Methylorubrum populi: one gene and its partners. The protein of the gene in region 3 interacts with the protein of the main gene of each other region in a pairwise test. Links are inferred from orthologs where the notes say so. Each region holds a gene or a part of one and is shown on either strand. Other genes may lie near its edges.

What was found.
Region 1: the proteins of ndk (region 3) and MPPM_RS07470 interact in binary tests that used the Escherichia coli proteins (3 or more experiments, as listed by UniProt). The link is inferred for Methylorubrum populi from one-to-one orthologs.
Region 2: the proteins of ndk (region 3) and MPPM_RS12235 interact in binary tests that used the Escherichia coli proteins (3 or more experiments, as listed by UniProt). The link is inferred for Methylorubrum populi from one-to-one orthologs.

What each region holds. Positions count from the first base shown.
Region 1 is NZ_AP014809.1:1,624,371-1,634,317, forward strand. The notes cover bases 1,178-4,024. They hold MPPM_RS07470 (uracil-DNA glycosylase), read left to right. Parts: upstream 1,178-2,172; coding sequence 2,173-2,877; downstream 2,878-4,024. Other genes in these bases: MPPM_RS07465 (bifunctional metallophosphatase/5'-nucleotidase), read left to right, coding at 1,178-2,147; MPPM_RS07475 (fasciclin domain-containing protein), read left to right, coding at 3,073-3,621; MPPM_RS07480 (anti-sigma factor), read right to left, coding at 3,808-4,024. Outside these bases: MPPM_RS07460 (class I SAM-dependent methyltransferase), read left to right, coding at 1-637; more of MPPM_RS07465, read left to right, coding at 645-1,177; more of MPPM_RS07480, read right to left, coding at 4,025-4,533; MPPM_RS07485 (sigma-70 family RNA polymerase sigma factor), read right to left, coding at 4,530-5,087; MPPM_RS07490 (hypothetical protein), read right to left, coding at 5,365-5,574; MPPM_RS07495 (peptidylprolyl isomerase), read right to left, coding at 5,698-6,600; preprotein translocase subunit SecA, read left to right, coding at 6,887-9,793; MPPM_RS07505 (GNAT family N-acetyltransferase), read left to right, coding at 9,801-9,947. UniProt on the Escherichia coli protein: Excises uracil residues from the DNA which can arise as a result of misincorporation of dUMP residues by DNA polymerase or due to deamination of cytosine.
Region 2 is NZ_AP014809.1:2,648,898-2,658,832, forward strand. The notes cover bases 2,596-5,430. They hold MPPM_RS12235 (5-formyltetrahydrofolate cyclo-ligase), read right to left. Parts: upstream 4,391-5,430; coding sequence 3,800-4,390; downstream 2,596-3,799. Other genes in these bases: MPPM_RS12225 (MotA/TolQ/ExbB proton channel family protein), read right to left, coding at 2,596-2,775; MPPM_RS12230 (TIGR00282 family metallophosphoesterase), read right to left, coding at 2,909-3,730; MPPM_RS12245 (cell division protein ZapA), read right to left, coding at 4,645-5,016; MPPM_RS12250 (DUF4164 domain-containing protein), read right to left, coding at 5,039-5,380. In the rest of the region: MPPM_RS12205 (D-cysteine desulfhydrase family protein), read left to right, coding at 1-30; MPPM_RS12210 (DUF6883 domain-containing protein), read right to left, coding at 27-377; MPPM_RS12215 (DUF4926 domain-containing protein), read right to left, coding at 374-622; MPPM_RS12220 (peptidoglycan -binding protein), read right to left, coding at 675-1,688; more of MPPM_RS12225, read right to left, coding at 1,783-2,595; gap (type I glyceraldehyde-3-phosphate dehydrogenase), read left to right, coding at 5,843-6,850; MPPM_RS12260 (hypothetical protein), read left to right, coding at 6,964-7,491; MPPM_RS12265 (phosphoglycerate kinase), read left to right, coding at 7,511-8,713; fba (class II fructose-bisphosphate aldolase), read left to right, coding at 8,869-9,935. UniProt on the Escherichia coli protein: Involved in the removal of 5-formyltetrahydrofolate.
Region 3 is NZ_AP014809.1:2,282,533-2,292,556, forward strand. The notes cover bases 3,362-6,285. They hold ndk (nucleoside-diphosphate kinase), read left to right. Parts: upstream 3,362-4,574; coding sequence 4,575-4,997; downstream 4,998-6,285. Other genes in these bases: MPPM_RS10475 (DUF2147 domain-containing protein), read right to left, coding at 3,708-4,238; MPPM_RS10485 (hypothetical protein), read left to right, coding at 5,190-5,573; MPPM_RS10490 (M48 family metallopeptidase), read right to left, coding at 5,687-6,285. Also shown: MPPM_RS10465 (Hsp33 family molecular chaperone), read right to left, coding at 1-982; MPPM_RS10470 (carbohydrate porin), read right to left, coding at 1,241-3,352; more of MPPM_RS10490, read right to left, coding at 6,286-6,832; MPPM_RS10495 (YjgN family protein), read right to left, coding at 6,840-8,129; MPPM_RS10500 (NAD(P)H-dependent oxidoreductase), read right to left, coding at 8,334-9,149; MPPM_RS10505 (LysR family transcriptional regulator), read left to right, coding at 9,240-10,024. UniProt on the Escherichia coli protein: Major role in the synthesis of nucleoside triphosphates other than ATP. The ATP gamma phosphate is transferred to the NDP beta phosphate via a ping-pong mechanism, using a phosphorylated active-site intermediate.

The DNA of each region.
Region 1 (9,947 bases), 660 kb from region 3 along the record:
GCTGCTCGATTTCGGCTCGGGGTCGGGCGAGTTCCTGGCGGAGGCCAAGCGGCGCGGCTGCGAGGTGATCGGCGTCGAGCCGGGCCGCGACTACGCCACCTACGCCCGCACCCATCACGGCGTCGAGGTGCTCGACGAGGCCGAGGACCCGAACCGCTTCCCCGCCGGCCATTTCGACGTGATCTCCACGCACCACGTGCTGGAGCACCTGCGCAACCCGGCCGAGACGATGGAGCGGCTGGCCCGCTGGCTGAAGCCTGACGGCATTCTCTACGCCGCGGTGCCGAACATGGCCGCCACCGGCAAGCCGCCGCACGAGCGCTTCCACTTCGCCCATGTCCACGGCTACGTGCGCGAGACCTTCGATCTCCTCGCCCGCCGCGCCGGCCTCGTGCCGCATACCGAGTACTGGCGCGAGGACACCACGGTGGTCTACCGCAAGACCGATGCGCCCGCCGTGCCGCTGACGAACCCCGGTCTCGCCGACCGGCTCGCCGTCGATCTGAAGCCGATGTCGGCGGGGCTCTACTTCGCCTCGGGCGCCTGGATCCTGCCGGCGCTCCGGCGCAATGCCAAGGCGGTGCGGGACGGGATGGCCAAGGACGAGGTCGCGAAGGACGGAAACGCCGGGCGCTGAGCCGGTGATGCGCCCAACCCGTCGGCAGACCGTCGCCGGTCTCGGCGCGGGTCTCCTCGCCGCCGGCGCCGGCCCGGCGCTCGCCGGCACGCCGACCTTCACCCTGCTCCTCGTCAACGACATCTACGCGATGGACGCGGTGGAGGGGCGCGGCGGCTTTCCCCGGCTCAACGCGGTGGTGAAGGCCGAGCGCGCCCGCGGCGTGCCGCTGCTCTACGCCCATGCGGGCGACAGCTTCTCGCCCTCGCTGATGTCGGGCTTCGACCGGGGCGCGCATATCGTCGAGCTCCTGAACCTGGCGCCGCCCGACCTGTTCGTGCCGGGCAACCACGAGTTCGATTTCGGGCCGAAGGTGTTCGCCGAGCGCCGGAGCGAGGCCCGCTTCCCGTTCCTGGCCGCCAATCTGCGCGGCCCCGAGGGCGAACGGCTTCCCGGCATCGAGGATGCGCGGCTGGTCGACCTCGGCGGCATCCGCGTCGGCCTCGTCGGCATCGCCCTGCAGGCGACACCGGAAAAGTCGCAATCCGGAAACCTGCGCTTCGGCCCCGAGATCGAGACGCTCGCCCGCGAGGCGGAGCGCCTGCGCAAGGCCGGCGCGCAGATGATCGTCGGCATCGCCCACACGGCGCGGCCCACCGACGACGCGATCGTGCGCGGGCGCGTGGTCGACATCCTGCTCTCGGGCCACGACCACGATCTCTGCCTGCGCGACGACGGGCAGGCGGTGCTGGTCGAATCGAGCCACGACGCCCACTACGTCACGGCCGTCGACGTCTTCGTCACGCCGAGCACCGACGGATCGGTGCGCTGGCGCGCCGCCTTCCGCATTCACGACACCGCCGAGGTGCCCCCCGACCCGGAGACGCAAGCCGTGGTGGAGCGGCTCGCGGGCGAGCTCTCGCGGGAACTCGACGTCGTGCTCGGCACGACGGAGGGGCCGCTCGACAGCCGCGTCGCCACGGTGCGGGCGCGGGAATCGAGCTTCGGCGATCTCGTCGCCGACGCGGTGCGGGCGGGCACCGGCGCCGAGATCGGCCTGATCAACGGCGGCGGCATCCGCGGCGACCGGCTCTACCCGGCCGGGGCCAGCCTGACGCGGCGCGACATCCTGAGCGAACTGCCCTTCGGCAACACCACCGTGCTCGTGGCGATCGACGGGGCGACCCTGCGCGAGGCCCTGGAGAACGGCTATCGCGATCTCGGCCGCTCGTCCGGACGGTTCCTGCAGGTCTCGGGCATCGACGTGATCCTCGACCCGAACGCACCGCCCGGCCGGCGCGTCGTCGCGGCGACGATCGGCGGCGCGGCCCTCGACGAGGCCCGCACCTACCGCGTGGCCGCCAACGACTTCATGCTGGGCGGCGGCAACGATTACGGGATGCTGGCCAAGGGCCGCGTGCTGATCGGCGGCACCGACGGGACGCTGCTGGCGAACACGGTGATGGCCTATATCCGCGCCCACGCACCGCTCCCGGCCGAGACCGGGGGGCGGATCCGGGTGCTTTCATGAGGGCTGTCATGAGAGGGGATTTCGCGTGACCGGACCCGTCGAGGCCGCCCTCAAGGCGTTCCGCGCCAGCGGCTCCCCCTGGCTCGATCTGCCCTTCTTCCGGGAGGGCGCGGCGGACCGGGTCGCGAGAAAGGTCGATGAGCGCGTCGCGGCCGGTGCGACGGTGCTGCCGGAGCCTTCCGCGATCTTCCGGGCGCTGACGCTGACGCCCCTGCCCGCGGTGAAGGCGGTAATCCTCGGCCAGGACCCCTATCCGACGCCGGGCGACGCCAACGGGCTCGCCTTCTCCTATGTCGGCCCGCGCCGCCTGCCGGCCTCGCTCAAGGTGATCCTGGCCGAACTCGCTCCCGAGGGCGGCCAGCCCGATCTCTCCACCGGCGACCTCACGCCCTGGGCGGAGCGCGGGGTGCTGCTCCTGAATTCGGCGCTCACCGTGGAGGCCGGCAAGGCCGGGGCGCATCTGCGGCTCGGCTGGGCGCAACTCACCGACGAGGCGGTGGCCGCCGTCTCCGCCCGCGACGCGCCGGCGGTGTTCCTGCTCTGGGGCGCCCAGGCCCGCGCCCGCGAGGCGCTGATCGACACGCGCCGCCACGGCATCGTCGCCTCGGGTCACCCCTCCCCGCTCAACCGCGCCCGGGACTTTCCGGGCTCGCGGCCGTTCGACCGGGCGAATGCGTGGCTCGAAGCGCATGGCCGCGCCCCGATCGACTGGCGGCTGCACCGGGGCTGAACCCGTCTCGTCCCGCCGGTGCGGGGGCCCGCCTCATCCGGTCCGTGCGCCCCTCCGCTTCGAAGCGATCCTCGCGTCGGATGGCGGGCTCGAAATTTTTTCCGGCCCCCGCGGCGGAAAGCTGAAACTTTCCGGCCCCTGGTCCCCGTAGAGGCCCGCGACGCCCCCCATTGGGCGCATCCTCAGGGAGACACCATGTCCAAGAGCCTTCTCAGCCTCACCCTCGGTCTCGCCCTCATCACCGCGGCCGCACCCGCGCTCGCCAAGAACCCGATGGTCGGCGGTGCGCCGATGTATGCGAGCAAAACCATCGTCGAGAACGCCGTCAACTCGAAGGATCACACCACGCTCGTCGCCGCCGTGAAGGCCGCGGGCCTCGTCGACACGCTCTCGGGTCCTGGCCCGTTCACGGTGTTCGCGCCGACCGACGCCGCCTTCGCCAAGCTGCCGCCGGGTACCGTCGAGACCCTGGTGCAGCCGCAGAACAAGGCTCAGCTCACCGGCATCCTGACCTACCACGTGGTTCCGGGGACCTATACGTCCAAGGCGTTGATGAAGCTGGTCCGGCAGGGGGGCGGTGAGGCCACGCTGAAGACGGCCCAGGGTGAGCCGCTCACGGTGACGGCCAAGGGCAAGGGCGTGATGGTGACGGACACGAAGGGCAACACCGCCCGCGTCACCACCGCCGACGTGATGCAGTCGAACGGCGTGATCCACGTCATCAACGGCGTCCTGCTGCCCTGAGCGGTGCCGGCGGAAGGCCAGACACCGTCCGCCGTCTCGCGGAGCCCCTTCCTGCCTCGGCCGGGAGGGGCTCCACCGCGCGCCTTGAGCCGTATCCGGCCTGATTGCATCAGGTCGGCGTCTCTCGGTCCTTGGTTTGACGCGCGTTCTTTCGCCGAACCGGCATCCACTTCGTCGGAAAGCGCTCTAATCGCGGATGAGGCGGCCCGAATAGACGACCGGGCCCGTGGCCTTGCCGGCGGGAGCGCCGCCCTTCGGCTCGACCGTGACGGCGAGGGTGGCCCCCGCGACGCCGTCGCGAAGATCGGCCGGCACCGGTATGGTCCCGGTCGTCTCGTTGACCAGGCCGAGTGAGCGGGGCGCGGCGCCCTCGTTGATGTACCAGAGCTCCAGGCTGCGGTCGGGCGGGGTTTCCGCCGCGAGGCTGCGGACCTGCACGACTCCGCTCGCGAGATCGACGCGCACGATCAGCGCCGGAAGGCTGCCGCCGCGATCGACCACAGCCAGATATTGCGGCGCGCCGACGGTCGCCGGCCGCGGTGCCGTCACGATCCAGAGAGCGAGCCCCGCCGCGAGCGCCGCCGCTCCCCCGGTCGCGAATCGCCAGCGCCGCAGCCCGCGCTCCAGCCGCCGGACCCGCAGATCCGTGGCGTCGGCCGCCGGACGCGGCGCGATCCGGGCCTCGACGGCCTCCCAGACCTGCGCGCCGGGCGCGACGGCGGGGGCCGTTGCGGCGAGCGGCGCCAGCCGCCTCTCCCAGGCCATCACCGCCTCGCGCAGGGCCGGATCCTGTTCCATGGCCCGCGCGAAGGCGGTGCGCTCGCTCGCGGTGAGGGTGCCGAGGACGTACTCGCCGGCCGCCCCATCGGGGTCCTCGGCCCAGAACGGCGGGGGAGTGACGCCCTCGCTCATGCGGCCTCCAGACAGCCGCGCAGGCTGAGCAGGCCGCGGCGCAGCCAAGTCTTGATCGTGTTGACGGGCCGGTCGTAGCGGGCGGCCAGTTCCTCGCGCGACCAGCCCTCGCAATAGGCGAGGACGAGGCAGTCGCGCTGGGCGGTTTCCACGGTGTCGAGGCAATGCGCCAGGGCATCGCGGCGCGCGAGCTCCGTCTCGCCGTCGCGCGCATCGGCGAGACGGGCCAGCCAGTCGTCGTCCGCTTGGGTCAGCCGGGCGGCCTTGTCCTGACGCAACCGGTCGATGGCCTTGTGCCGGGCGATCGCGCCCAGCCAGACAAGCGGTGGGCCGGCCAGCGGATCGTAAGTGCCTGCCCGCTGCCAGATGCGCACGAACACCTCCTGCAGCACATCCTCGGCCGCGCTCCGGTCCTGCAGGATACGAAGGATGATCCCGAGAAGTTTCGGAGCGGTCGCGGCATAGAGCGCGCGCAGAGCCGCGCGGTCGCCCTCGGCCACAGCCCCGATCAGCCGCGCCAAATCTGCGTCGACAGACGCCTCCACGGTCGACACGGCTCCCCCCTTGGCCTGAGCGTTCCCGCTTATCCTGCGGGTTCCGGCACCTCAACCGGCACGGCTCGCAGCTATGGCACAGCTTGGCCGCGACGGTCACGCGCTCGTGATCGACCGGCTGAGGCCGCCGGATATCGCTGCGAGGGAACACGGCCCAGCACACGCGGCAAGGCATCAAAGTCGGCGAAGTCGTCCAAGTTGCGGGGTCGCCCAAAACGAAGCCGCCCCCGGCCAGGCGGCGCGGGGGCGGTTCCGATCATCCCGACGGGGATGGATGTCAGGCGGCGATCCTGGTCGCGGCGGCGGCGACGTTCTCGTTGGCCAGCCTGACCGTGCTGGCCGAAACGGAAGCGCGGCCCGTGGCCTGGAGGCTGGTCAGTTCACCGGCCGAGGCATGCACGCCGCCCTCGGTGCCGAAGCGCTCGGCCAGCATCACGACGAGGGTCACGTTGGCAATGGCGGCGGCGAGAACGATGAGGGCGATCATGGCGGGCAGGTCCGTTGCTGCGTTGCGATGGAGCCTATATCGCACCGCACTTTGGTATCTGGTATACCAGATACCGCCGCTCAGTCATGCTACAGGAGCATGTCTCACCACCTGAGAGCCGCCTCACGGCTTCTTCGCGTCGCTGGAAGCAGGACTGCCGCTGCTGCCGGACCGTTCGACCTTGGCCGCTTCGCGCAGTTTGACGATGGTGTCCTGCTGCGCCTTGCGGGTGAGGTACTGGTCGATCTGCTCCTTCATCTCGTCGAAGGTCGGCACCGGCTTCGTCCGCTTCTCCTCGACGCGCAGCACGTGCCAGCCGAACTGCGTCTTGACCGGATCGGAGACCTGACCCGGGGTCATCTTGAAGGCGGCATCGGCGAAGGGCTTCACCATCCGCTCCTGGGTGAACCAGCCGAGATCGCCGCCCTCGGTCTTGGAACCCGGATCCTTCGAGACCTCAGCCGCGATCTTGGCGAAATCCTCGCCGCCCTTGATGCGCGCGGCGATCTTCTTCGCCTCGTCCTCGCTCTCCACGAGGATGTGGCGGGCCCGTACCTCCTCCTCCGGCTTCATCGACTTCACGGTCTGGTCGTAGAGCGCCTTGGCGGCCTCGGGCGTCACCGCCTTCTTGGCCTCGCGCTCGAGGTAGTCGTCGAGCAGGAGTTTGTCGCGGAAATAGGCGAGCTTGCGCTTGAATTCGGAGCTGTCGCCGATCTTGGCGGCCTCGGCCGCCTGCGCGCCGACCTTGAGATCGATCATGTAATCGACCAGCAGGTTCTGCTTGGCGCCCTCATCGACGCCCGGCAGCGACAGCGCCGGGTCCTCGCCCGCGAGGGCAAGGTCGGCGGCGGTGATCGCCTGGCCGTTGACCCGCGCCACCACCGTTTCCGGCGGAACCGCCGCCGAGACCGGAGCGGGTGCGCTCGGCGTCTTCTGGCCGGCGGGTGCCTGGGCCAGGGCCGCACCGGGCAGGGCGAGGATCAGCGCGAGGGCGCTCGCGCGCCGGAGAGAGAACGGAATCGGCATCGGAAGCGTCGTTCCTTGGGCGTCGTCCCCGCCGGGCCGGTCATCATGCCGTCCGGCTTGGTCCCGCGCGGGGCTCGTCGGGATGCGGCAGGTGCCGCGAAGCGCGACACAGGTGGAACCTCCGGGGGGCAAAGGCAAGCGTGGCCTTGATGGCCGCGCGCGCTCGTGACCGCGCCTCGGCACTACCGGATGCGCCTGCGGATATTTACCTCTATAAGCCCGCCCAATGCAGGCCGGCGGCGCCATGACATGCCGCCCGCGACGACCTCACGACCGCAGGTTCACGATGCTCGGTGCCCTCGCCAAGAAGATTTTCGGCTCGTCCAACGACCGCCGCGTCAAGGGTTTTCGCCCCCGCGTCGCGGCCATCAACGCGCTTGAACCGGAAATCAGCGCGCTGTCCGACGAGCAGCTGCGCGCCCGCACGCAGGCGTTCCGCGATCAGCTCGCCGCCGGCACCCGCCTCGACGACCTGCTGGTCCCCGCCTTCGCCACCGTGCGCGAGGCGGCCAAGCGCGTGCTCGGGCAGCGCCATTTCGACGTGCAGATGATCGGCGGCATGGTGCTGCACGAATCCGGCATCTCGGAGATGAAGACCGGCGAGGGCAAGACCCTGGTCGCGACCCTTCCGGTCTACCTCAACGCGCTGGAGGGCAAGGGCGTCCACGTCGTCACGGTCAACGACTATCTCGCCTCACGCGACGCGGAGTGGATGGGCCGGGTCTACCGCTTCCTCGGCCTCACCGTCGGCACCATCGTGCACGGGCTCGACGACGGGCAGCGCAAGGAGGCCTATGCCTGCGACATCACCTACGGCACCAACAACGAGTTCGGCTTCGACTATCTTCGCGACAACATGAAGTACGAGCTCTCGCAGATGACGCAGCGGGGGCACCACTTCGCCATCGTCGACGAGGTCGACTCGATCCTCATCGACGAGGCGCGCACGCCGCTGATCATCTCCGGCCCGGTCGATGACCGCTCGGAACTCTACGTCGCGGTCGACGGGATCATGCCGCAGCTTCAGCCGGAGCATTACGACCTCGACGAGAAGCAGCGTCAGGTCTCGCTGACGGAGGCCGGCAACGAGTTCATCGAGGAGGCCCTGCGCGAGGCCGGCATCCTCAAGGAGGGCGACCTCTACGACGCGCACAACGTCACCCTCGTCCACCACGTGAACCAGGCGCTTCGCGCCCACACCCTGTTCACGCTCGACAAGGACTACATCGTCAAGAACGACGAGGTCGTGATCATCGACGAGTTCACCGGCCGCATGATGCAGGGCCGGCGCTACTCGGAAGGCCTGCACCAGGCGCTGGAGGCCAAGGAGCGGGTGACGATCCAGCCCGAGAACCAGACCCTGGCCTCGATCACCTTCCAGAACTACTTCCGCCTCTACAAGAAGCTCGCCGGCATGACCGGCACCGCCTCGACCGAGGCCGACGAGTTCGCCGAGATCTACAAGCTCGACGTGGTCGACATCCCGACCAACAAGGAGATCGAGCGCGTCGACGAGGACGACGAGGTCTACCGCACCGTCGAGGAGAAGTACGAGGCGATCATCAAGGAGATCGACCGGGCGCATAGCCGCCTGCAGCCCGTGCTCGTCGGCACCGGCTCGATCGAGAAGTCGGAGCTGATCGGCGAGCTCCTGAAGAAAGCCGGCTACACGCTGCTCGACTATTCCGACCCGAACGCCCTGACCGACGTCTACGCCGCCGCCCGCGAGAACCGGGTGACCAAGCGCTTCGCCGTGCTCAACGCCCGCTTCCACGAGCAGGAGGCCTACATCGTGGCGGAGGCCGGCGTGCCCGGCGCCATCACGATCGCCACCAACATGGCCGGCCGCGGCACCGACATCAAACTCGGCGGCAACCTCGAAATGCGCATCGAGAAGGAGCTCGGCCACCTCGCCGACGGGCCCGAGCGCGACGCCGCGATCGAGGCCTTGAAGGCCGAGATCGCCGAGAACCGCGCCAAGGTGCTGGCCTCGGGCGAGAAGGCCGATCCGGAGGCGGGCCGCAAGAAGGATCTGCCGGGCGGGCTCTACATCATCGGCACCGAGCGCCACGAGTCGCGCCGCATCGACAACCAGCTGCGCGGCCGCTCCGGCCGCCAGGGCGATCCGGGCCGGTCGAAGTTCTACCTGTCCCTCAAGGACGACCTGATGCGCATCTTCGGGTCCGACCGCATGGACGGGATGCTGCAGCGGCTCGGCCTGGAGCAGGGCGAGGCGATCATCCACCCCTGGATCAACAAAGCGATCGAGAAGGCGCAGCAGAAGGTCGAGGCGCGCAACTTCGACATGCGCAAGAACGTGCTCAAATACGACAACGTCATGAACGACCAGCGCAAGGTCGTGTTCGAGCAGCGCCGCGACCTGATGGGCCAGGACAGCGTGCGCGACACCATCGACGAGATGCGCCACGGCGTGATCGACGATCTCGTGGCCGTGCACATCCCCGAGAACGCCTATGCCGAGCAGTGGGACGCGGAAGGGCTGAAGCAGCGCGCCCTCGACCTGCTCAACCTCGATCTACCCGTGGAGGAGTGGGTCAAGGAAGAGGGCATCGCCGACGAGGAGATCCGCGAGCGCCTGCGCAAGGCCTCCGACGAGTCCTATGCCGCCCGCGTCGAGCGCAACGGCGCCGAGGTGATGGCCTATGTCGAGAAGCAGGTGGTGCTGCAGGTGTTCGACCACCTCTGGCGCGAGCACCTCGTCTCCCTCGACCACCTGCGGCAGGTGGTCGGCTGGCGCGGCTTCGCCCAGCGCGACCCGCTCAACGAGTACAAGTCGGAGGCGTTCGAGCTGTTCAACGGCCTCGTGGCGGCCCTGCGCGAGCAGGTCACCGCTCAGCTCGCCCATGTCGAGATCATGCAGCAGGGCCCCGAGGACTTCCCCGGCGCGGGGTTCGAACAGGCGGGTTTTGGCGAGCCGCAGCTGCCGCCGATGTTCCCCGAGCACCGCGACCCGGCCACCGGCGAGAACGAGTTCGCCTATGGCGGCAGCGACGGCGGGGCGGGCGGCGCCTACGGCTTTGCCGCGCGCGACCTCTCGGCGGACACGGCGGTGCTGGAGCGCAAGCCCGATGACCCCTCGACCTGGGGCCGGGTCGGCCGCAACGAGCCCTGCCCCTGCGGCTCGGGCAAGAAGTACAAGCACTGCCACGGCCGCTTCGCCGCCGAGGCGTGAGCCTCCGGTGGGCGACGCGATCGTCTACGGGCTGGAGCCGGATCTCGACGCGGAAACCTTCCAGGGTGTCCTCGTCGAGTCCGGCCTCGCGCCGCGGCGGCCGGCCGAAGACCTCGAGCGGCTCGACCGGATGCTGCGGGCGTCCGACCTGATC
Region 2 (9,935 bases), 370 kb from region 3 along the record:
GGGCTGTTCGCGTATCGGAGCGAGTTTTAGCGGCTCTCTTTCAATGGTACGGCCGTGACGAAGTAGGCCGTATCATCGGAAATGAGGCGCCAGACTGTTGGCACAGTCGGCGAACGCCCATGGGGCGTCTGTAGCGGACCTTCGTAGACGAGCTTCACGTCACCGAGGGGTGTCAGCCCCTCCCTGGCCAAGTGTTCGGGCTTGGCATGAGCAGGCAATGCTTGAGCCAAGACCTCCGGGGCGAAGATTGAAAAGCCGAACATCGCCAGAAAGCGCGCCTTGGATCCACCGTCGGGATGCGTCGAATTCAAGAGGTAATCGACGATTTTGTCCGAACTGATCGTGAAAGCCGAAGGCGATCGTGTCGGTCTGTTCAAGGCTTCAGGGTCAAGGCGCGCAGGGCGCTCGGAAGCACCGTCGCCAGACCCGCGACGGGCGTCGTGAATTCCACCTCATAGGCCGCGCCATCGCGCCAGACGCCGACCACTGTCCCCGCGGATCCCGCCTCGACACGATCGCCGTCGTCGGTCGTCACTTCGGCCGTCAGGACGACGCGGTCGAGATCCTTGAAGACGGACCGCGGAGCCTGCTGACGTAGAGTGTAGAATGCTTCCACCGTCATGCGGAGAGAGTAGGCCGCACAGGAATCTACGCAAGCGACGATCGAGGCCCTCTCACCGCTCCGTCAGCTTCATCTCGATCCGCCGGTTGCGCGCGTAGGCCTCATCGCTCGTTCCCGAATCGAGCGGCTGGAACTCGCCGAAGGCGCCCGCGAGCAGCCGCTGCGGCGGGATTCCCTTGGTCCGCAGGTACTGCACGACCGCGATGGCGCGCGCCGCCGACAGCGCCCAGTTCGACGGGAACTGCGCCGACTGGATCGGCCGCGCGTCGGTATGGCCGTCGACGCGCAGCACCCAGGGAATGTCGGCCGGAATCTCCCGCGCGATGTCGAGGATCGCCCCCGCGATCCGATCGAGCTCCGGCTCGGCGTCCGGCTTGAGCGCCGCTGAGCCTGCCGCGAACAGCACCTCGGATTGCAGTACGAAGCGATCGCCGACGACGCGGACATCGGTTCGGCTGCCGATGATCTGCCGCAGGCGCCCGAAGAAGTCGGAGCGGTAGCGGGCGAGTTCCTGCACCCGCTGGGCGAGGGCCACGTTGAGGCGGCTGCCGAGCTCGGCGATCCGCGCCTGGCTCTCCCGGTCACGGGATTCGGAGGCCGCGAGCGCGTCCTCGAGTGCTGCGAGCTGGCGGCGTAGCGCCCGGATCTGCTCGTTGAGCAGCTCGACCTGATTCTGCGCCCGCTGCGTCGCGCCCCGCTCGGCGGCGAGTTGGGCATCGACGTCGGCACTCTTGCCCTGCGCCGCCTCGCTGGCGTCGGCGAGCGCGCGGAGCCGGTCGCGCTCGGCCTCGGTGGCGGTCAGGGTGTTGCGAAGGCCCGCGGCCGCCTCTTCCTGGGCGCGGCGGCCGGAGCGCTCCAGCGCCAGCAGGTCGGTGAGGTCGGCGATCTGGCGGTTGAGGCGGTTGAGGACCGCGTCGCGCCCGGTCAATTCCTGCGAGAGGAAGAATTGCCCCACCACGAAGACGGTGAGCAGGAACACGACCGCGAGCAGGAGCGTCGCGAGCGCATCGACGTAGCCCGGCCAGACGTTGAGGCTGCGCTGCGAGCGGGCACGGATCGACGCCATCTCAGCATCCCTCCCGCTGCCGCCGGAGCGGCGCTGAGCCTCGTGGTCGCATGGTCTTCACGCGAACCGGCCTCCCCTTCGTTCGACCATGCTCCTAGTTGACCTTTTCGCGCGCCAGCCGGTCGAGCACCTGCTTCAGCTCGCGCTCCCGGGCGGCCTGGGCCTCGACCCAGTCGCGGATCATCTGCTGCTCGGCGCGCATGTGCTGCACCAGCCCCTGGATGCCCTCGGCGAGGTTGGTCATGGCCTGGGTCGCGCCCCGGCCCCCGGCGCCCTCGGCGATGACCCCGCTCAGGCGGTCCACCGCGGCCTGCAGCTCGCGGGCGATGGCGGGGTCGTGCTCCGGCGCGGGGCGCGCCGTGATCGTAGCGGGGGCGACCGCCTGCTCCTCCCCGGAGACTAGCCAGTCCTCCAGCTCGTTGTGGAAGCGGGAATGCGCCTGGCCCGCCTGGAGGTCGAGGAAGCCGACGATCAGGGAGGAGGCGAGGCCGAACAGCGAGGCCGAGAAGGCGAGGCCGATGCCGGAGAGCGGCACCGCGAGCCCACTCTTGAGTTCGTCGAACATCACCGCAGCGTCGCCGCCGCCGCGCATGCCGCCGATCACCGAACCCACCGCCGAGAGCGTCTCGATCAGGCCCCAGAAGGTGCCGAGCAGGCCGAGCAAGATCAGGATGCCGGCGATGTAGCGCAGGATCTCGCGGCCCTCGTCGAGCCGCACGGCGGTGGTGTCGAGATGCGCGCGGGTGCTCGAAAGCGTCATCCCATCGCGCCGCGCCGCGATGGCGGGCAGCAGCGGCGCGAGCAGGGCCGGCCGGTCCTTCGGGTTTTGCCCCGCGGCCACGGCGTTGACGTAGCGGACCTCGCGGAAGAGGCGCGTCACCTGCCCGAAGGCGAGCAGCACCGCGATCAGCAGCACGCCGAGGATCAGCCCGTTCAGGCCCGGATTGGCGAGAAAGGCCGGGGTGATCTGCTTGTAGAGGACGAAGGCGAGGAAGCCCGCGAGCGCCAGGAACACCAGCATCCGCACCAGCGTCATACCGGGCTTGGCCAGGGGAGGCGTGTCGGGGGACGCGGAACGGGCCGCCATCGGGTCCATACTCGTGTTGGGCCTGACGCCGGGACCGGCGGCACCGCTGTGACAAAACCGGCGGCACTCTGGCGGCTCGGCCTGCCGCGATCAAGTCATCCTGCGGCAGTGTCCGACGAGCGCCGAGGCGGCCTCAATCCCACTCGCGCGGCCAGGTCTCTTCCAGATGCGGCCCGAGGCGTACGGCCCAGACCCGCCGGGCCAACCCCGTCGCGTCGTCGGTCTCGACGGCGACGCCGCACAGGGTGCCCTCGCCGGTGGCCGCTTCGAGACGCGAGCCCGGCGTCTTCTGCAGGAAGCGGCGCACCGGCTCCTCCTTCTGCATGCCGAGAATCGAATCGTAGTCGCCGCACATCCCGGCATCCGAGAGATAGGCGGTGCCGTGGGGCAGGATGCGGTGGTCGCCGGTCGGCGCGTGGGTGTGGGTGCCGACGACGAGGCTGGCGCGGCCGTCGAGGAAATGCCCCATGGCCTGCTTCTCGCTGGTCGCCTCCGCGTGCATGTCGACAATGACGGCATCGGCTGCCGCGCCGAGTGGGCAGGCGTCGAGCTCCCGGTCGGCGGCGGTGAAGGGGTCGTCGAGGGGGTCGAGATAGATGCGGCCCATCACGTTGACGACGAGCACGCGGGCGCCGCGTGCGGTCTCGACCACCGTCGCGCCCCGGCCGGGGGTGCCGGGCGGGTAGTTCGCCGGCCGGATCAGCCGGGGCTGGCGGGCGATGAAGACGAGCGCCTCGCGCTGGTCGAAGGAGTGGTTGCCGAGGGTCACCGCGTCGGCGCCGGCCTGGAGGATCTCGTCGCAGATCGATTCGGTGATGCCGAAGCCGCCGGCGGCGTTCTCGCCGTTGATCACCACGCAGTCGAGGCGCCAGCGCTCGCGCAGGGCCGGAAGCCGTTCAGTGACGGCATAGCGGCCGGAGCGCCCGACGATGTCGCCGAGAAAGAGGATGCGCATGCAGCGTCGGCCCGAAAAGGTGGTCGCCGGCTTCTCGGGAAAAAGCCGAGGCGAGACAAGAGTTCAGAATCAGCCCTGCCGGAGCGGCACCGGTCCGGTCTCGGTCACGAGATGGTCGAGGGGGCGGTCGTGCGGCTCGGCCGGGACGCGGGCGATTTCCTGCACGGAGAAGGCGATGCCCACCGTCAGCACGGGGCCGTTCTTCGACAGGCGCTCGATCGCCTGATCGTAGTAGCCCGCGCCGTAGCCGATGCGCTGGCCCGCGCGGTCGAAGGCGGCGAGCGGCACGATCAGGGCGGTGGGGTCGAGCGGGGGCAGGTCGTCGTGCGGTTCGCTGAGACCGAAGCCGCCGGTCACCAGTTCTTCGCCCGCCCGCCATTCCCGGAAGACGAGGCCCTGCTTCGTCACCTTCGGCAACGCCACACGCTGGCCGCGGGCGAACAGGCGCTCGATCAGCGGGCGCGGGTCGATCTCGGAGCGGATCGGCCAGAAGGCGCCGACCAGCGGCGCCTGCGCGAGCTCGGGAAGCGCCGCGATGGTCTCGGCGGCGGCGAGCGAGCCGGCGGTGCGGGCCTCGGGCGAGAGTGCGTCGCGACGCTTGAGCGCCTCGGCGCGGAGGCTCGCCTTGAGCGAGCGTTCGGAGGAAGAGTGCGGAGCCACTTGAGCCGTTGGAGTGTCGATCCCGGGAAACCTACAGAGTAGGTGGGCGCCGTGTTGGCCAAGTCCACGGACGAGGCCAGTGACAGCTCCCGAGGGAGTCGATAAGGCCCCGGGGAAAGTTCTCCTGACGAACTCTGCAGCCCCGCCCGCCAGAGATAGACGCGCCGGGGCTCGGGCGCCAGGGGGCGATCGCGTCGCGCCTCAGAAATTCGAAGCCGGCGCGATGACAGGGCCGCGGAAGGCCGCCGGCCCGGTCAACGTCCGCGGTCGGCCTCGCCCTTGCCGGGGGCATGCGCGGCCGGCTGCCCCGACAGGGCGCGGGCAAGCCGGTCGATCCGCTCGGCGGCGATGCCGACGCCGCCGGCGAGCCGCGCCTGCTCGGCGGCGCCCTGGGCCGCGTTCCGCTCCAGATCGGCGATTCGCCGCCGGGCCTCGTGCAACTCGTCGGCCAGCGTCAGCGAGGCCATGACGTGCAGGCGCATGTCGCCGATCTCGCCGAAGGCGCCGCGCATCTCGGTGATCCGGTCGTCGAAGCTCTTGGCGAGGGCGGAGAGATGCTCCTCCTCGCCGGGGCCGCAGGCCATGCGGTAGCTCTTGCCCGCGATGGTGACGTTGACGTGCGGCATCCGTGATGAACCTGACTCGAACTCAGCGCCCGGCGGAGCCGGACAGCACATCTTCCACCGTCTCGATGGCGCGATCGAGGCGGCGGTTCACCTCGCCGGTGGTGCTCGTCATCCGGGCGAGCCGCGCGCCCGCCGCGTCGAGCTCGGCGGCGAGCCGCACCCGGTCCTCCTCGAGCAGGGCGAATTCGGTCTCCCGGTCGCCGCGGCTGCGCTCGGCCTCAAGCTTGCGGGCCACCGCCGTCTCCAGCAGCGCGAGCGCCGTGTCGAGACGGTGCAGCGCCTCTTCCAGGCCGCCCTCCTGCCCCCTGGCCTGGTCCTTCCCCTGCTCCTTCACCGGCAACGCCTTTGAATCCGTCCGCGCCATGGTCACCCGTCGGTTGCCGCCTCGCCGGAGCCTGCCACGGAACGCGTCCCGCGCCGCGACGGCCAGAACGCAAAGGGCCGGCGGCGGAAGGACTTTCGCGGTACTCCGAATCCTCGCAGCCGACAGGTTTCAGCCAAGAGCATTCGAAATTCCAGCCAATTCACAGGCCTGCCCCCGATCTTTGACAGCCCCGGACGCCATGTTAGAGAGCCGGCGCCCGGCCCCGATCCCCCGGCGCGGGGCCGCCCAACGGATTTCCAAAACCGTGACCCTCCCCGGCTCCCCGCTCAGACCGTCCGCCGACCGGACGGGTGCGGGCCGTCGCGCGGTTCATCCCCGGTTCAGTGCCGCCCCGCTTGGAGCGGTCCCATCGTCATCGGACGCCGCGCGCCAAGGCCGCCGGCGGCCCCGACCTGTTTTCCATCGGCGCGCGGGTGCGCCCCATCACGAAGGAGTCACGCCGTGACCGTCAAGGTTGCCATCAACGGGTTCGGGCGCATCGGCCGCAACGTGCTGCGCGCCATCGTCGAAGCCGGCCGCACCGACATCGAGGTCGTCGCCATCAACGATCTCGGCCCGGTCGAGACCAACGCCCACCTTCTGCGTTACGACTCGGTGCATGGCCGCTTCCCGGCCGAGGTCGCGGTCGAGGGCGACGACATCGTCATCAACGGCAAGCGCATCCGCGTGACCGCCGTGCGCAACCCGGCCGAACTGCCCCACCGCGACCTCGGCGTCGACATCGCGCTGGAATGCACCGGCATCTTCACCTCGAAGGACAAGGCGAAGGCCCATCTCGATGCGGGCGCCAAGCGCGTCCTCGTCTCGGCGCCCGCCGACGGCGCCGACCTGACGGTGGTCTACGGCGTGAACCACGACCGGCTCACGGGCGAGCACCTCGTGGTCTCCAACGCCTCCTGCACCACGAACTGCCTCGCGCCGGTCGCCAAGGTGCTCGACGAGACGGTGGGGATCGAGCGCGGCTTCATGACCACGATCCACTCCTACACCAACGACCAGCCCTCGCTGGACCAGATGCACAAGGATCTCTACCGGGCCCGCGCCGCGGCGCTCTCGATGATCCCGACCTCGACCGGCGCGGCCAAGGCTGTCGGCCTCGTGCTGCCGGAGCTGAAGGGCAAGCTCGACGGCACCGCGATCCGCGTGCCGACCCCGAACGTGTCGGCGGTCGATCTCGTCTTCACCGCCAAGCGCCAGACCTCGGTCCAGGAGATCAACGAGGCGATCAAGGCGGCGGCTGCCGGCCCGCTCAAGGGCGTGCTCGGTGTGACCGACCGGCCGAACGTGTCGATCGACTTCAACCACGACCCGCACTCGTCCACCTTCCACCTCGACCAGACCAAGGTCATGGACGGCACCTTCGTGCGCATCCTGTCCTGGTACGACAACGAGTGGGGCTTCTCGAACCGCATGGCCGACACCGCCGTGGCCATGGCCAAGCTGATCTGACGCTCTAGCTACGCTTCCGCGGGAGCGGCCGACTCTTCGGACCGGCCGCTCCCGATTGCCTTCGAGTTTCCTTAGGCGAGCCCGCCTCGCCGAAGATCCAAGGTGCGTATGCGATGACCGAGACTTCGCCGGCCAAGCCTTCCGGGAGCGGTTTCATTCCCTCCGGGACCCCGTCTTCCCCCACGCCGTCCGCCGCTGCGAGCCCCGCTCCGGCCGCCCCACCGCCGAGTGTCGGCAAGACCGAGCTGCCCGCCTCCGGCGCCGCCAACCACGCCGACCAGCTGGCGCGCATTGAGGACAAGACCGCGCGCATCGAGGACAAGTACGCCCGTTCCGAGGCGCTGCTCTCGCGCGTCGAGGAGAAGGTCGAGTCGGCCTCGACCCGGATGAACGACGCCGCCCGTCAGGCCGACCTCTCCTCGCTGCGCAGCGAGGTCCGCACCCTGTCCGACCGGGTCGGACGCCTGCCCGGGACCGGGGCCCTGGTTCTGACCGCGATCATCACCGCCGTGCTCACCGTCGCGATGATGGTCGCCGTGCAGCGGCTGAACCTCGACCGGATGCTGCCCCACAGCGTCGGCGGCCAGAGCCAGACCAATTCCGCCACTCCGGCGTCCAATCCCCCCGCCTCCAACCCTTAAGAAGCGACCCGACGCCGCCATGACGGATTTCCGCACCCTCGACGATGCCGGCCCGCTGAAGGGCAAGCGCGTGCTGCTGCGCGTCGATCTCAACGTGCCGATGGAGGGCGGCCGCGTCACCGACGCGACCCGGATCGAGCGCGTGGTGCCGACGATCCGCGAGATCGCCGATCAGGGCGGGCGGGTGATCCTGCTGGCGCATTTCGGCCGCCCCAAGGGCAAGCCGGACCCGAAGGACTCGCTGAAGCCGATCCTGCCGACGCTCTCGGACAAGCTCGGACGGCCGGTGGCCTTCGGCGAGGATTGCATCGGCGAGGCCGCCGCCCAGGCCGTGGCGGCGCTCAAGGACGGCGAGGTGCTCCTCCTCGAAAACACCCGCTACCACGCGGGCGAGGAGAAGGACGATCCCGACTTCGCGAAGGCGCTCGCGGCCAACGGCGACATCTACGTCAACGAGGCCTTCTCGGCCGCCCACCGCGCCCACGCCTCGACGGAGGGGCTCGCCCGCCTGCTGCCGGCCTATGCCGGCCGCCTGATGCAGGCCGAACTCGACGCGCTCACCAAAGGCCTCGAGAATCCGGCCCGTCCGGTCATCGCCATCGTCGGCGGCGCCAAGGTCTCGACCAAGATCGACCTGCTCGAAAACCTCGTCGCCAAGGTCGACATGCTGGTGATCGGCGGCGGCATGGCCAACACCTTCCTGCACGCCCAGGGCAAGGATGTCGGCAAGTCGCTGTGCGAGAAGGATCTCGCCGAGACCGCCCAGCGCATCCTGGCCGCGGCCAAGGAGAAGAACTGCACCATCATCCTCCCGGTCGATGCGCTGGTGGCGCGAGAGTTCAAGGCCAATGCCGAGAACGAGACCGTGACGGTGGATGCGGTGCCCTCCGACGCGATGATCCTCGATGTCGGTGCATCCTCGATCGCCACGATCGACGGCGCCATCGACGAGGCTCGCACGCTGGTCTGGAACGGCCCGCTGGGCGCCTTCGAGCTGACGCCGTTCGACACCGGCACGGTGGCGGTGGCCCAGCACGCGTCGGCCCGCACCAGGGCCGGTCAGCTCGTCAGCGTCGCCGGCGGCGGCGACACCGTGGCGGCCCTCAACCATGCCGGCGTCGGCGAGGACTTCTCCTACGTCTCCACCGCCGGCGGTGCGTTCCTCGAATGGCTGGAGGGCAAGGAGCTGCCCGGCGTCGAGGCGCTGCGCGCCAAGAGCTGAGGCTCGTCTTCAAGCACGCCCCTCCCGCGGGGAAGAGGGCGTGACGTCATCCCAAGTTTTTCACGCCGCGGCACCGGCTCGCGCCGCGGCGGGACCTATATTGGCATCAGCAAGGGACAGGCCCGGCTGAGGCCGCATCGCACGAGGATCGCACCATGGCACGCATCACCCTCCGGCAGCTTCTCGACCACGCCGCCGAGTACGGCTACGGCGTGCCCGCGTTCAACCTGAACAACATGGAGCAGGGGCTCGCCATCATGGCGGCGGCCGATGCCACCGATTCGCCGGTGATCCTCCAGGCCAGCCGCGGCGCCCGCGCCTACGCCAACGACGTGGTGCTGGCCAAGCTCATCGACGGCCTCGTCGAGATCTATCCGCACATCCCCGTCTGCATGCATCTCGATCACGGCAACAACGAAGCCACCTGCGCCACGGCGATCCAGTACGGCTTCACCTCGGTGATGATGGACGGCTCGCTGAAAGCCGACGGCAAGACCCCGGCCGACTACAACTACAATGTCGAGATCACCCGGAACGTCACCAAGATGGCCCATTGGGCCGGCGTCTCGGTCGAGGGCGAACTCGGCGTGCTGGGCTCGCTGGAGAGCGGCCAGGGCGAGGCCGAGGACGGCCACGGCGCCGAGGGCGTCCTCTCCCACGACCAACTCCTGACCGACCCGGACGAGGCGGTGAAGTTCGTGGCCGCCACCAAGGTCGATGCGCTGGCGGTGGCCATGGGCACCAGCCACGGCGCCTACAAGTTCACGAGGAAGCCCGACGGCGACGTGCTGGCGATGGGCGTGATCGAGGAGATCCACCGCCGCCTGCCGACGACCCACCTCGTCATGCACGGCTCCTCCTCGGTGCCGCAGGACCTGCAGGACATCATCAATCAGTACGGCGGCCAGATGAAGCCGACCTGGGGCGTGCCGGTCGAGGAGATCCAGCGCGGCATCAAGCACGGCGTGCGCAAGATCAACATCGACACCGACAACCGCATGGCGATGACCGGTCAGATCCGGAAGGTGCTCTCCGAGAGCCCGGCGGAGTTCGACCCGCGCAAGTACCTGAAGCCAGCGATGGAGGCGATGACGAAGCTCTGCAAGCAGCGCTTCGAGGAGTTCGGCACCGCCGGCAACGGCTCCAAGATCCGCCCGATCTCGGTGGCCGAGATGGCCAAGCGCTACGCCAGCGGCTCCCTCGACCCGAAGATCGACGCCTG
Region 3 (10,024 bases):
CCTCGGCCGGATCGAGCACGTAGCGGCGTGAGCAGAACTCGCAGGTGATGGCGATGGTGCCGTCATCCGCCACCATGTCCCGACGCTCCTCGGCCGAGAACGAGCGGATCATGCCCATCACCCGCTCCTGCGAGCAGCGGCAGCGCTCGACTACCGTCTGCGCGTCGAAGACCCGCACGCCGCGCTCGTGGAACAGCCGGTAGAGCAGCCGTTCGCTCGAGACCGCCGGATCAATCAGTTCGTGATCCTCCACCGTTCCGACGAGGCTGCGCGCCTCGGTCCAGGCATCGTCCTCGGCGGGCGCGCCGGTGAGGATCTCATGACCCTCCGGTGCGTCGCCGGGGGGAAGGTCGGCCTGGCGCATCCGGTCGGGCGATGTCGGCAGGAACTGCACCAGCAGGCCGCCGGCCCGCCAGCGGCTCTCTCCTCCCTCCATCTGCTCGGCCACGGCGAGGCGCACCAGCGTCGGGATCTGCTCGGACTGGCGGAAATACTGGTGCGCCGCCTCCTCCAGGCTCTGGCCTTCGAGCGCGACGACGCCCTGATAGCGGCTCTGGGTCGGGCCCTGGTCGATGGTCATGGCAAGGTGGCCCCGGCCCATCAGGTCGGCGGCGCGCGCCTTCGGACCGAGGGCCGCCACCGGCTCCGCGTCGAAGCGGGCGGTGGCGCGCACGCGGTCGGGCGCCTCGAAATCGACCACCAGCATGTTCACCGGCCCGTCCGTCTTGGTCTGGAGCTGGAAGCGGCCTTCGAGCTTGAGCGAGGCGCCGAGCAGCACGGTGAGCGCCGCCGCCTCGCCGATCAACCGGGCGACGGCGTCGGGATAGCCGTGGCGGCGCAGGACCGTGTCGATCGAGGGCCCGAGCCGCACCGCGCGACCGCGCAGATCCAGCGCCTCGACGGCGAAGGGCAGCACGGCGTCGTCGCCGCCCTCGAGCGAGGGCATGGGCGGCATGGAGGAAGAGGCGTGTCCGGAGCTCATGGGCTCTCCGTGTCGGGCTGGGAGAAAGGGGCGGGAGAACGGCCGGTCCGGCGGCATCACGCCAAACCGGCGGAAGCGCAAGGGCAGGGGCACGTCCTCGACAGGCCCTCATATGGGGAGCAGCGTGCCGCGGCGCGAGGGTGGTGCGAGAGCGGCGCGGGACGCTCCAGGCTCGGTATCCTTCCGCAAGTCCCGAAGGCGGTCGCAGGCCGCGAGCCGGCGATGTCCGCTCGGGCGTCGGGGGTGACGGGACGGCTCTCAGAAATCCGTGTGCAGGCGCGTCCCGAAGAAGTCGGCAGGGCCGCGGTCGCGGTTATAGGCCGGGCTCTCGACATGCTGGTAGTCGAAGGACATCGTCACCGCCTTCGTCAGGTTCAGCGCGTAGTAGACCTCGACCGCCCGTTCCGGCGCGTAGCGGTCGAGGCGCCCGTCGCCGATCAGGAGGCCGAGTCCGCCGTTGGCGAAATAGGCGCGGTGCGACGGCGAGATCCGGTTCGCCGCGGCGCCGAAGCCGATCGTGTCCTGCGGTCGGCCCCAGGCCGTACCCTTGAGCGACAGGCCGCCCGAGACCGAGCCGTCGATGTCGGTGAAGGACAGGTTCTCGTTGCGCCCGTCATTGACGCTGGCGCGCGCGAACAGGCCGAGATCGGGGGTGAGGGCCTGTTCGAGGTTGATGTAGGCGCCGCTCTTGCGCCGGGGCTCCCGGGTCGCCTGGACCGCCGTGGCGATATCGGGGAACGCGCCGGCCTGGGTCAGCGCCACGACCTGCCGGAAGTTCGCGGTGTTGCCGACATTCGAGAACAGGCCGAGGCGTAGGCGGCCCGGCTGGTCGAGCCCCGGCAGGACATGACGCTCCTCGACCTCGACGACGGCACCGGCCCGCTCGAACACCCGCGGATCGAGCACATCGGAGGAGGGCTCCTTCGGCACCTGCGTGTAGGCGGCGCGGATCGCGAATTCGGCCCGGTTGTACTCGACCATCACGCCCTGCGTGAAGCCGGGGAGGTTGGCCGGAAAATCCCAGGCGGCGGAGGCCCACAGACCCCAGTTCATGAAGTCGACCCGCGGGTCGTGGGCGTAGATGTTGCCGTCGAAGTAGTCGCCCAGCGCGAACTTGCCGGCGATCACCGTGATGCGCTCGACGTCGCGCGCTCCGGCGATGGAGTTCGGCCCGTCGGGCACCGCCTCGGTCTCGCCGCCGAGGCCGAAGGTCTGGCGGACGAAGTAGCGGTTCGAGCGCAGCTTGGGGAAGGGCGCGCCCGCCTTCTGTGCCTCGCCGTTGACGAAGCCCGCGATGCCGAGCGTCCGCGACAGGCCGAAGCCCTGGCTGAATTCCGGATTGTAGTAGAGTTCGGTGCCCTCGAAGAGCTTGAGGCCGAGGAACAGCGTCGCGGTCGTCGTGGCCTGTGCCTGGTCCGGCACGAGGCTCTGCGGCCCGCGATAGGGCGCGCGAAAGCCCGTCACGGCCTGGTTCACGAAGGTGGTCTGGCCGTGCAGCGAGAAGCGGGCGTCCTTCGGGGCCTCCTCCTCTTCCTCCGGTACCAGGCTCAACGCCTGCGGGTGCCAGATCAGCCGGGCCATCATCTTGTTGGACACAAAACCGGTGCGGGTCGTGACTGGCCCGCCATCGAGGCCCGGCAGCGTGCCGAGGCCGAAGCGGCGGCTCTCGCCGAGGTCGCTGTAGCGGTAGTCGATCCCGAGCGAGAGATGCGGATCGATCGCGAACTGCACACCCGCGCCGAGGGTGAAGCCGAGATAGGAAAGGTCGCGGCTGGCCGTCGCCGTCGGGCCCCCGGCGAGATCGGGATAGGTGGCGAGCACCCGCCCATTGGCACCCGTGAGCCCTGCAGTCGCGTAGACCAGGTTGTTGCCGAAGGCGTAGCCGAATCGGGCGCGGGCAGCCCCGAACACGTCCGTCTTCTCGCGAATCAGCGGGAAGAGCGGATCGATCGCCTCGTAACCGAAGCCGGGTGCGTCGGAACGCGCGCCGCGCTTGAGGTTGGTGCCGGCGAGATCGGCCTCGATGCCGTAGACGAAGGGGCCGTCCTGCCAGGTCCAGCCGGCGAAGGCGCCGGCCGCGACCGTGGTGGCGTCGCTGCCGAGATCGCGGCTGCCGGTGGCATCCCCCGTCGCGAACGATCGAACCCGGCGCGGGCCGATCGTGGTCGGGCCGAAATCGTAAGTCCCGAAAGAGGCGCCGGCGCTGCCCTGCAGCCCGGCATAGAAGCCGGACCAGTCGAGGAAGCGGGGACCGGCGCGCTCCGCGAGGTCGGCGGCCGAGGCGGCGCCGGAATGGAGGCCGAAGACAGCCACGAGGCCGAGCGAAGTCGCCGCACGTGTCCGGATCTTCCCCGCGCGCACCTTGAACACCTGCGCCAGCCCCCGCCGTACCCCTCACGCGGCCTAGCAGATGTGACTGCCGCCGCAATCTGCCCGAGACACGCCGAAGCAGAGGCTTCGGAATGGTGGCCCCGGCGCCACGTTGGCAGGGAGAAACCGAAACATCCGACAGGATGATGACGGACGCATCGGCGGGGTCGAAGAACGGGGGATGAGAGCGCAGCAGGGGCGGGCGCCGTAATTTCGGTCACCCATGCCCTTGCCGCGCTGAAGCTTGGCCCTAGCTCGGAGGGGCCGTGACCCCCATCAGGTTTAGGCAAACTTCAGGGCGCGTCCGCAAGGCCGCGCCCTTTTTCCGTGTCGCGGTCGGCGCGTGCGACGCGCCTCACTCCGCCGGTGCGGCGGGGACCTTGGCTTGAGCCGGCTTGGCGGCCTTCGCGGGCTTGGCCGGCACATCGACCGGAGCCGCGGCGGCCTGCTGGTTCACGTCCGGCACCCGGGTCCAGGTCTGCGAGCCGCACAGCACCTTGAGCATGCAGCCCTGCACGTTCAGCTCGGCATCGCTCTCGCGCTCCAGGCTGACCTGATAGATCTTGCCCTCGTCGGCGTTGTAGATCTCGCCCGCGAATCCCGCATCCTCGGGCTTGAGGTTGTCGAGGAGCGTGAGGCCGATGATCGGACGCACGCGCTTCTTCGGATCGGGGTTCTTGATGTCGGTGCGCGCCGCGCCGGCCTCATCGGTCGGAGACTTCAGCCAGACGACCTTGCCGCAGGCATTGCCGCCGCTCGGGCCGCAGCGATCGATGCGGATCTTGGCGCGCCCATCCCCCGTCAGCCACGTGCCGGAGAGATCCTTGGGAGCGGCGAAGGCCGCGCTGGAGGCCAGGAGAGCGGCGAGACCGAGGGCGATGCGCATGGAGTGGCTCCTGAGGCTGGACCCGGACACGGGCCTTGAGTCTTGCGGAGAAGGGATCGCCCCGGCGGCGAGCCGGGGCAGGCGAACCGTCGGCCGACTCAGCCCCCGCAATCCGGCGATTTTTCGGCAGTGTTGCGCTGAAGCCATGGCAGGGCCGAAAAAGGCCGCGCTTGCCGCCGACCGGTCCGTCGTGGCGATGCCCGCTCGCCGATTGGTTGAGGCGCCACCACTCCGCCGCTATAAGCCCGGCGCGCCGGCAGCCTCTCGGGCGGCTCCCGAGCCCGCCCTCATCCAGCGCGTCGCGCGACCCCTTTCTCCAACGAACCGGACCGGACCATGGCCAACGAGCGCACCTTCTCCATCCTCAAGCCCGACGCGACCCGCCGCAACATCACCGGCGCGGTCAACGCCGTGATCGAGGCCGCCGGCCTGCGCATCGTCGGCCAACGCCGCATCCGCATGACCCGCGAGCAGGCGGAGAAGTTCTACGAGGTGCACAAGGAGCGCCCGTTCTTCGGTGAGCTCGTCGAGTTCATGACCTCCGGCCCGGTGGTCGTGCAGGTGCTCGAGGGCGAGAATGCCGTCGCCAAGTACCGTGAAGTCATGGGCGCCACCAACCCGGCCCAGGCCGCCGACGGCACCATCCGCAAGCAGTTCGCCGAGTCGGTCGGCGAAAACACCGTCCACGGCTCCGACAGCGCCGAGAACGCCAAGATCGAGATCGCGCAGTTCTTCACCGACGCCGACATCGCCGCCTAAGACGCGACCTCGCCGGCCTCGGACCACGGGGCCGGCGAGAGACACGCTCAAGCTTGCGCGAGGCTGACCCCGCGGGAACGCGGAGGGCGCAATCCGGCCGAGTGTGACTCTCCTGCCCTAGCGGCGCGGGGCGGGCGGACCGAAGAACGGAAACGATCGACGATTTCCCGTCTCTGTTCGGATTTCCGCTCCATGCGCTCCACGTTTTCGCGCACCGGCCGCCTGCTCGTCGCGGCCGGCCTCGTGTCCCTGCTCGCCGCCTGCAACTCGGCCGGCCGCTCGACGCAGTACACCTCGCTCGAAGGCTATGTGCCCGATCCGGCGCTGAAGACGGCCACGAAGAGCAATCTCACCGGCCGCGTTCGCCACGCCTGCACCGTCACTCAGGCCAAGCTCCAGAAGGTCGAGGAAGCCGCGCTCGCCGCCCCCTGCGGCTGCTATGCCGATCGCACCCTGTCCGCCCTCGACAAGGACGAGATCGCCTCCTACCGCACCACCGGCTACTTCAACGACACGGCCCGCGCGAAGGCGCTGAACGCCCTCGACAGCTGCAAGCTGCCGCGCCCGGTCGTCTGAAGCCCGTGAGAGGGGCGGCGCCTCGCGCCGTCCCGATGAGGCGCTCCCAGGGTGTCGGCCGGCGTCTTCAACCCCGCGCTGCCAGCAACGTCTCGATCGTCCGAGATTCGGACCTACAGCTCCTCGGTGGGCGCCGTCTTGTCCTTCCCGCCGCCCGGCTTGGCCTTGCCGCCGTCGATCTTGACCGGCTTCGGACAGATGCCTTGAAGGGTCCTCCACTCGGCCTCCGATAGCAGGCCCGGCCCGGCGGGCTTCTCCCCCGCCAGTGCTCGGATCCGCCCCGCCCGCTCCGCCGTGAAGGGGTGGGAACGCAGGAACGAGGTCGCGTCCGGCTTCTCGTCGTCCGCCTTGGTGATGCGTTCCAGGATCGCGGCCAGCGCGGCACCGTCGCCGCCGGCCCGCTTCACGGCCGCCACCGCGTAGGCATCCGCCGCCCGTTCCGCGTCCCGCGAGTAGCCGGCCGAGATCGCCGCTTGACCCACCGTCACCAGGACCGTCGAGCCGGTGAGGTCGCCGAGTACGAGGCTCAGGAGGAACGAGGTGCCGCCGGCGGTGATCACCGAGCGCATCGGGTCGCGCGCGGCGACGTGGCCGAATTCGTGGGCCAGGATGCCGGCCAGTTCGTCACCGTTCCTGGCCTTGTCGATGATGTCGGAGAGCAGGATGACGCGGCCGCCCGGCAGGGCGAGCGCGTTGGCGACCTTATGGCGGCGCACGCTCACCTGAGGCGTCATCGGCAACGCCATGCCTTCGGAGAGGCGCGCCGTCATCCGATCGAGCACCGCTCGCGCCGCCGCCTCGTTGCAGAGCGGCGGGTCGTCGAGCAGGGTGGCGATCTGCCCGTCGACGCTGCGCCCGAGCTGCGCCTCGATCGCCTGCGGCACCAGCGGCGCGAGCAGGCCCGATGCCGCCGGCACACCGTAGATCGCCGTGAGCAGCACGGACACGCCCGCCGCGATCGACCAGAGCACGAGGCGGGCGATGCCGCCCCCGCTCTCGGTCCGGTTCAGGTCGGGGCAGCGCGCCGTCAAGGCTTCCGCGAACGGCGCGTCGGCGAACTCCACGCTTTCCGGCCCCTGAGCGTGGTTGATCCGCATCAGGGGCGGGGCGGCGTCGGACGCGCGCAGATCGAGCAGGCTCCAGTCGCGGGCGACGTCCTCGCCGATGATCTCGAGCCGGAACGTCAGCCGCAACGTCACCGGCCGGGGCCGGGCGCTGATGCCGTCGAAGAACGTACCCGTCGTGGTGATCGCCTCCATCGACGCGCTAGAACCCGATTTCCAGGGCACCGCCGACATCGAGCGCGTCGGCCAATCCCTCGTTCAGGCCGCTTGCCGGCGCGCGGGTCGAGGCGAGCACCGCTTCCAGGGCCGGCAGATTCTCGATCTGCGTGGTGGTCGCCACGGCGTGCCACAGGCGCACGCTGACGATGCGAACGTAGAGCACGTTCGTGCCGAGAATTGCGCCGAGATAGAGCAGCAAGGTCGAGACGATGACGAAGGCGTGGATGCCCGCATTGTCCCCGCCCGTGGCGATCAGCGGGACGAGCAGGGCCAGGATGATGCCCAGCACGAGGACGAAGCCGATCAACGCCAGCAGGTAGACGAGATAGGGGAAGTAGAACTGGCGCGCCTTGAGTGACGAGGCCAGCCGCGCCGCGCCGAGATGCGCCGCGTTGAGGAAGGCGTGGGTCTCGCGGGCGCGGTAGTAGGGGATCAGCAGCAGCGCCAGCGGGATCGAGACGGAGGCGGCGATCACGACGGCGGCTCCGTAGGAGGCGAGCGGGCTGTTCTCATAGGCCGGGTTGAAGATGAGCTTGCTCTTCTCGCTCGCCGGATCCCGGATCAGCAGATCGCTCGGGAGGTCGAAGCCGCTCGCCGCCAGCAGCGCCAGGACGCTCACCAGGATCGGCAGCAAAGCGACGATGTAGAACATCATCCACGGCAGCAGGATCGAGCGGCCGGTCGCTGTCGAGCGCATCCGGCTCTGGCCGACCAGGGTATGGTCGATGCGGTAGCGCTCCAGTGCCGCGCGCATGAAGGGGAAGGCGAGGCCGAGGCTGACGATGGTCCCGAGCCACCAGAGGCTGGCGAGACCGGCATAGGCGAATCCCGACCCGTCCTGGCCGAGGCGGATGCCGCGCCAGCGCGTCCGCGACGCGCGGTAACGCCGGCCGCGGAACAGCGCATATTGCCCCAGGACGAACAGGGCGATGAAGGAGAGCGGTGCGGCGAGCGCGGCCAGCACCGGACTCAGCAGGCCGATGACGAACAGGAGAATGTAGATCGGCACGAGGACGGCGAGCGCCACGAGGAAGCCGAGGAACAGCTCCTTGCCGGTGCCGAGATACTCGGCCGGGCTACCGGCCACGACCGTGCGGCTCCAGAAGAAGCGCCGCAGGTTGGTGATGTACCAGAACCGGTAGATCGAGAAGGTGATGAGCGAGAGCAGGAAGCCCTTGACGACGATGCCGGTGAGGCCCGTTGTCCGCCGATCGAATGCGATCTCGCCTGTCCGCGCCGGAGCCGGGCTCGGCACGCCCTCAACTTGGTTCATCGGTGCAGTCCCCCCTAGTCCGGGGTGAGACTAGAGTCCCGTTCGAGTGCATTGCAACAGGATGGCAGGCACAATCTTCGCGTTATGAAGCTGCGATCAACACAACGCTTGAGATGCGGTGACCGTGACGTCGGTAGACTCAGCGTTAATTTCACGTGAAAATCACGCCACGATCGACCGTTCCGGAACGACTGCGATCGTGGTTCACAGGTACGGCTTCTCCGAAATCGGCTCGTCGTCCTCCCGCCGATGCAGCGCGAAGCCGTCCTTTCCCGGGGCGCCGAGATCCGCACGAAGCTGCATCGTCGGGATGAGGTAATCGCCGCCGTTCTGGCGTCGGAACGGAATCGGCGAGGTCGTGGCAAGCGACCGAATCCGGTCGCGGAGTTGTTCCGCGACCGCGCTGAACCCGACGTCGTCCAGGCGGTCTGCGCGGTAGACGACGAAGGGCGGCAGAACGTCGAAGCCGGGATAGAACAGCACGCCGTGCTGGATCGGGAAGAGAAGGTCCTCGATCGGCCCGTTGATGCCGCGCGGTCCATAATGCTCCTCCCAGCCGCCGGCGGTCACGACCAGCATGGCTCTCTTTCCAGCGAGCGTTCCCTCGCCATACCGGTCGCCCCAGCGGCGATCGCTGTGCTCGCCGACACCGTAGGCGAAGCCGTGGGAATAGACGCGGTCGATCCAACCCTTGAGGATCGCCGGCATGGTGAACCACCACAGGGGAAACTGAAGGATCAGGACATCGGTCCAGAGCAGCTTGTCCTGCTCGGCTTTCACATCCACGGTCAGCGCCGACGCCGCGAAGGTTTCGCCCGAGGCCGCAGCGATCTTCAGGCGTTTCGACCGATCCTGGGCGGGAAAATCGTCGTGATCGACGACGGGTTTCCATCCCTCGGCATAGAGGTCCGTCATTCGTACGGCATGGCCCCGCGCCCCGAGTTCCTGCACGGCGACGTCGCGCAGGCTTCCGTTGAGCGAGCGCGCTTCGGGATGGGCAAAGACGAGCAGCACGTTCATGGCGTCGATCCGGTGCGAAGACTGCTCCAGAGCTAGCCGAGCTGCCCTCTACCCACTACGTGGCGGTCGCGGATAGGATTGTGCCGCCCCGTGGATCAATCGCCCGTTACGCTTGAATGGATGCGCAGCTTCGTGCGCGTCGCCGAACGCGGAAGCTTCTCCGCTGCCGCCCGGGAGCTCGGCCTCGGGCAATCGACGGTGACTCGGCACCTACGGGACCTTGAGGGCGCGGTCGGAGTCGCGCTGCTCAGCCGAACGACCCGGCGCGTGACGGTGACGGAGGAGGGCCGACGCTACTACCGGCACAGCCTCGAAATCCTGCGGCGGGTCGAGCAGGCGCGGGAGGAGGCCCGCGGCACCGGGGCGGCCCCGTCCGGTACGATCCGGATCTCCTGCACGGCCGCCCTCGGTGTTCGGGCCGTCAGCGGCATCGTCTTCGCGTTCCTGGATGCCTATCCGGGGATCGAGATCGATCTCGGCCTAACGGATGAGCGCGTCGATCTCGTGCGCGAGGGCATCGATCTCGCCCTCCGCCTCGGCCCTCTGACGGACAGTACGCTGAAGGTCCGGACGCTGGGGTGGAGCCGACGGCTTCTCGTGGCGGCGCCGGCCTATCTTGCCGCCCATGGCCGGCCGCTCGTGCCGGAGCATCTGGCAACGCACGCGGCGGTCCGGATGTCGAACGTGGCCGGCAGCGACAGCCTGCCTCTCGAAGGACCGGATGGCCAGCGCCACACGGTGCGGGTCGGAGGCCGCCTGCGCCTCGACCACGGGCTCGCGGCGCGCGAAGCCCTGATCGCGGGGCGTGGGATCGGCGCGGCCCACCATTGGCTGATCGACGATTGTCTGGCTGACGGGCGGCTCGAAGCCATCCT